Regions from separate parts of the Klebsiella sp. GFKo11 genome, predicted to be linked through region 2. Evidence: riboswitches for the same ligand, from Rfam matches in the RefSeq annotation. Region 2 holds a riboswitch; the other holds the start of a gene.

Region 1 (3,114 bases), 1.4 Mb from region 2:
GCCCGCGCGTAGCGGACGCTCAACGTCCCTTGCCGACTGCGCCAGACAGCGCCCGGCCAGTACGGTGAAGATCATCCACACCTCAACCACCCAGCCAAGCCACGGATGAATCATCTGCGTCAGCGTCAGCACGCCCCAGGAGATACCCCACGTGAGGCCGACCACGATGACCCACATCACCCCGCCGCCGATGCGTAAAGCAAAGTCGCTGTGGCAGTAGCGGCGCACGCTGCGCTGAACGGCGGCGATCAGGTTGCCTATCCAGCGCACCGGATGCGGCCAGCTCTGCGGGTCGCCAATGATAAAATCGAGGATCCAGGCCACGCCCCAGGCCAGCAGCGTCATTGGGCGCTCCTTGCGGCAGCCAGCCAGTGGTTGAGCATCGCCGGACGCTGGGCAAAATGCAGATGCAGGTAGCTGGCAAAAGTGTTGCCTACCTGCCAGCCCCCCGACCACTGCTGAAGCGTCAGGCCGTCGCGCACTTTACGGCAGGCCAGCACCGCCGGGTTTTCCGGGATGAAATCTGAGTAGTGAAACTCGTGCCCGCGTAGGGTTTCGCCGGGTGCTGCCAGCAGCGTTTGCCGCATCGCCCTCGCTTCGCAGTAGCCAAAGCGGGTGAGCCGTTTGCCCATCTTGCTGTGGCCGGGAATAAGATTGGCCATCGGGTAAACTTCACCGCCGGCGTCTTCAAGGGTGCTGCCGAGATACATCAGCCCGCCGCATTCGGCGTAGATAGCCACCCCGCGCCGATGCGCATCCCGCAACTGCGCCAGCATGGCGGTATTGGCCGCCAGCGCGGTGGCATGAATTTCCGGATAACCACCGCCAAGCCAGATCATCTGGCACGGCGGGAGTTCGCTATCATGCAGCGGGCTGAAGCGCACAACATTCACTCCGCAACGTTCAAGCAGGGTGAGGTTATCCGGGTAGTAAAAGTTGAAGGCTTCGTCGTCTGCCAGCGCCAGAGTCAAACCTGCTCCGGCATCAGGCGACGGTAGCGCAGGCCACTCCCCGGTGGGTAAAGCAGTAAGCTGACTGAGGGTAAGAAGTTGTTCAATATCCAGAGTTTGCGCCAGCGTGTGGGCAAAATCACGCCACGGCTGCTGGTTGACCAGCGATTCGCGGGCGGTCACCAGCCCCAGATGGCGTTCGGGCAAGGCCACGCCTTCCACTCGCGGCACGTAGCCGAGAACCGGCAGCGCGCAGTAGCGTTCAATCGCGCTTTTCAGTAGCTGATAGTGGGATTCGCTGTTAACGCGATTGACGATAACGCCAGCGATATTCAGACTGGGATCGAAGTGCTGAAATCCCATCACCGTAGCGGCAATGGAGGTAGATACCGCTTTGCCATCGACCAGTAAAATCACCGGGCAGCCGAGCTGTTTGGCCATCGCGGCGGTGCTGCAATAATTCGGGTCGGTGCCGTAGCCGTCATAAAGACCCATGACGCCTTCAATAACCGCGATGTCTGCCTGCTGCATCTGTTCACAAAACAGCGCATTGAGAACCGGTTCCGGGAGCATGAAGCTGTCGAGGTTACGGGAAGCAACGCCGCTGACGGCGGTATGCCAGCCGGTATCGAGATAATCCGGGCCGACTTTACAGGGCTGAACCCGCATGCCGCGCTGTTTCAGCAGGCTGAGCAGACCGAGCGTAACGGTGGTTTTGCCACAACCGCTGCCGGTCCCTGCGAGAATAAATGCATGCTGCCTGGCTGCCATACCCTGATCCTGTTCAGGGTGGTAGGGCTGTAGAGGTGCGCGTAAACCCAGTCTTTCGACTGTACGCATCTGAGCAACCCACTTCCCACCGAAGTTGTTGGTAGTCACCGACAGGCAGGTCTTCTGGCTTAGCGTCGTCCTCTCCCATCCTTCCCAATCTCGCGATCAGTGGTCAAATATGGGTTCGTCAGCATCACAGCAGCGGGGGCTGCGGGGGATTTACACCCCCTTCCCTGGCACCTGTCGGTTTTCTCGAGCGGGATGAGTCCTCACTCGAATAATTTCTGGAACATCTTACGGAGGCTGGATGGCTTCCGTCGTCTCTAATATCTAATTGCAAAATCTTTTCATTACGCCTGCGGCGACCTGAAAGCAATTTCTGATAACACTCTATCCCATCAAATAAATAAAAACTGGTGCAGCTTAGCGCTCTCTCATTATTAATTTGTTGCGCTATGACAATTTATTGCTCTGGATGAGAGTTTTTCATTTTATAATGAGGCAGATACGGGGGCATATCAAAAATCGGCAATAACAAAATATTGTCATTTAAAATGGTTCAGTTTGTGATCTGGCATTAATTTGTTGGCGATAAGCCTGCGGAGTCACCTGATAGGCCTGGCGAAAAACTTTGCAAAAATAGCTGGTTTGAGAAAATCCTAAATTCCGCGCAATGCTGGCAATACTCCAGTCGCTGTGACACAGCAGCTCTTTGGCGCTCACCATACGCTGATGGTTAACCCACGCGTTAAAGCCAATTCCCTGATATTTTTTGAACAGCTTACTGAAGTAGTACGGGCTGAGATAAACATGGGCGGCAACGTCTTCCAGGCGAAGCTCATCAGACAAATGGGCATCGATATAGCGCAACGCCTTCTTCATTTTACTGTCATGGGGGCTAACGGCCCGGCTGGCGCGCGCGGGTTCAGGCTGCTGCGGATTGTCTTTAATCACGACAAAATTGAGCTGTTTTTTAAGACAATTTTCTACTATTAGCTTGAGTAAATCGGCGGAAGCAATGACGCGCGAGTAGTCCATCTCCGGTACGTCGCGGAACGCTTTGACCAGCTCAGGATCGGTCTGCCAGCGGTCATCGACGTTCAAAATGTCGACCAGTTCAACATCATTACTTAAGCGCACCTGCCCGCATAGCACAAAGCCCACCAGGTGCCCGGCAATAACTAAAGGGATGGAAAAATCGGTTAACCCGGCGTGGCAGCGGTAGATACAGAGCTGATCGGTTTTTGAAGCTTCCAGGCCACCGCAGCGGTCGCTCATCCGACAGCGGGTGCTGTGCTGGGGGTGTTGACGCATAAGCTGGCAGAAAGGAGTGAAATTAAACAGCTCAGAAATTTCATCACCGTGAATATTGACTACCACAACGGCCAGACTG
Region 2 (3,114 bases):
GTGATTATGGTGTTCTGGATCGGCTACAAGGTGCGTAACCGTAAGAGCGCGGTTGCGGAGTAATTCTGCTGAATTTTCCCGGCAACCATGATGTTGCCGGGTTACTGACATCTACTTCTTCGTTAACAGTACGCCGCATTCCATATGATGGGTATATGGGAACTGATCGAACAGCGCCAGGCGCGTGACTTCGTGCGTCTCGTTGAGCGTTTCCAGGTTCTTGCATAAGGTTTCTGGATTGCAGGAGATATACAGGATCCGCGGATAGGTCTGCACCATTTTCTCCGTTTCACTATCCAGCCCGCTGCGCGGTGGATCGACAAAAATCGTCTCACACTGATAGCTTTTCAGATCAATACCTTGCAGACGGTTAAACTCCCGCACGCCGTTCATCGCCTGGGTGAACTCTTCTGCCGCCATACGGATAATCTGCACGTTATCAATATGGTTAGCCGCAATGTTGTATTGCGCCGCCGCCACGGACGGTTTGGCAATCTCCGTTGCCAGCACGCGTTCGAAATTCCGCGCCAGCGCCAGGGAAAAGTTGCCGTTACCGCAGTACAGCTCAAGCAAATCACCGGTTGCGCCTTTAGTTGATTCGACCGCCCATTCCAGCATCTGAATGTTCATCGCCGCGTTTGGTTGGGTGAAGCTATTCTCAACCTGGCGATAGACCATTTCACGCCCGCCGACCGGCAGACGCTCATCTATATAGTCCTGATCCAGCTCAATTTTGGTCTTAGTCGCGCGGCCAATCAGATGCACGTTCAGATTTTGCGCGCGTAGCGCATCGCGGAAGATTTCTGCTTGCTGACGCCACTCGTCGTCGAGCTTTTTATGGTACAGCAGCGACACGATGGCCTGATTGCTCATCGTGGTCAGATAATCGACCTGGAACAGCTTATGGCGTAGCACCAGATTGTCGCGCACGCCCTCAATTACTGCGGTCATCAGCTGATTAATCAGTTCGCTGGCCGCCGGGAAGGTATCGACGCGAATACGGGATTTGGTCTGCTGATCAAACATGATGTGGTACAGGTCATCGCCATCGTGCCAGATGCGGAATTCTGCGCGCATACGATAGTGGCTGACCGGTGAACGAAACACTTCCGGAACCGGGGCGGCAAAAGGGGCCATCATTTTCTGCAAACGGACGACTTTTTCTGCCAGCTGCGCTTCATATTGTTCGGTAGGAAGGTGTTCGGGGGTCATGATGCATCCTGAATAAAATAAGTACGCGGGGATTGTAGGGAAAGTGTCGGGGATGTCCAGCTCTGATGATATTCAGAAATATAACGATAGAAGTCTGGACATCTATATGTTTCTAATTATAGCATCATGTTACCGGTCCTATGTGTTAATAGGGAATCCAGTGTAAATCTGGAGCTGACGCGCAGCGGTAAGGAACAGTGGGATGAGCGCATTATGCAGACACTGCGGTGGTTTAGCGGGAAGTCTTCATCCATAACACACCCCAAGCCCGAAGACCTGCCGGAACACGTCGCATTTGGTTTCTATCATCGCGTACTACTGATAGTAGCCGGCGGCATCCTTTGTATATTACGGATGCTTTTAAAATGATTAAAAAGGCTTCGCTGATGACGGCCCTCTCCGTCACGGCATTTTCCGCTTGGGCGCAAGACAGCAATTCAGATACGTTAGTGGTGACAGCAAACCGTTTTCAACAGCCGGTCAATACGGTCCTTGCGCCAACGGATGTTGTTACGCGGGAAGATATTCAGCGCTGGCAGTCAAAAGATCTTAATGATGTGATGCGTCGCCTGCCGGGGGTGGATATTTCGCAGACCGGCGGGATGGGGAGCAGTTCTTCTCTCTACGTTCGCGGTACGGAAGCACGTCATGTGCTGGTGCTGATTGATGGTGTGCCAATGGCGCGGGCAGGTATTGGTAACGCCATTGACATTAGCCAGATTCCGGTATCCCTGGTGCAGCGTGTTGAGTATATCCGCGGGCCGCGTTCTGCTGTTTACGGTTCGGGGGCGATTGGTGGTGTGGTCAACATCATTACCATGAGTGACGATGAACACGCGCAGATCAATGCCGGGATGGGGTCGAATGGCTACCAGACTTATGATGGAGCGGTAAATAAACGTTTTGGCGACACGATGGTGACGGCGGCAGGCGCCTATCAGACGGCCAAGGGCTTCAACGTCAAACCAGATTCCCCTTACAGCGGCGACAGCGACCGTGATGGTTATCGCAACAAACTGTTCTGGGGTGCCGTACAGCACAAGTTTGACGAGAGTTTCTCGGGTTTCTTCCGTGGTTATGGATACACGGCTAACAACGATTACGATCAGGATACGATGTATGGTTCTCCTGCTGGTAACGACGAGAGTCAGAACTATAACCAATCCTGGGACACTGGACTGCGTTATAACTCGGGCATCTATTCCTCTCAGCTAATTGCGAACTATCAGCACCTTAAAAATTATAACTACAGTAGCAACCTTGGCCGCTATGCGGGTGATGCTACGCTGGATGACATGGAACAGCGTTATATTCAGTGGGGTAACAACTTTGAAGTAGGACATGGTTCAGTAAGCGGTGGTGTTGACTGGAAACAGGAAAAGTTGACTTCCAGCAGTACGACGAAATCTGATATCTACAAACGCGACACCACAGGGCTTTATTTGACCGGGCAGCAACAGATCAATACCGTCACGCTGGAAGCCTCGGGTCGTGAAGATCACGATGAGCAGTTCGGCTGGCACGGCACGTGGCAAACTGCGGCGGGCTGGGAATTTGTTGATGGTTATCGCGCAACGCTTTCTTATGGTACTAGCTTCCTGGCGCCATCTTTAGGGCAGCAATTCGGCGCGACGCGTTATGCATCGCAATATTATTCAGGTATTGCAGCAAACCCGGATCTAAAACCGGAAGAGTCTAAACAGTGGGAAGCGGGAATTGATGGGATTACGGGGCCACTAGATTGGAAAATCTCAGCATACCACTATGAAATTCAAAACCTGATTGATTATAAAAGCACGAACAACGTCAACCAGTATATCAACGTGAAGTCGGCCACCATTAAAGGTCTGGAGTGGACAGGGAACATCACGACTGGCCCGGTAGAGCATCACCTGACGCTGC

What was found. A riboswitch is a leader RNA that binds a small molecule or an ion and turns the genes downstream of it on or off. The one in region 2 is predicted to bind cobalamin.
Region 1: another riboswitch for cobalamin. It lies ahead of AC07P6_RS05735 (cobyrinate a,c-diamide synthase); the one in region 2 lies ahead of btuB (TonB-dependent vitamin B12 receptor BtuB).

Annotation. Positions count from the first base shown of each region.
Region 1 is NZ_CM151369.1:1,194,618-1,197,731, reverse strand. It holds gene cbiB (adenosylcobinamide-phosphate synthase CbiB) at 1-345, opposite strand, end outside; gene AC07P6_RS05735 (cobyrinate a,c-diamide synthase) at 342-1,721, opposite strand; cobalamin riboswitch at 1,818-1,980, opposite strand; gene pocR (transcriptional regulator PocR) at 2,271-3,114, opposite strand, start outside.
Region 2 is NZ_CM151369.1:6,176,930-6,180,043, reverse strand. It holds gene AC07P6_RS29610 (YijD family membrane protein) at 1-63, shown strand, start outside; gene trmA (tRNA (uridine(54)-C5)-methyltransferase TrmA) at 112-1,212, opposite strand; cobalamin riboswitch at 1,329-1,510, shown strand; gene btuB (TonB-dependent vitamin B12 receptor BtuB) at 1,578-3,114, shown strand, end outside.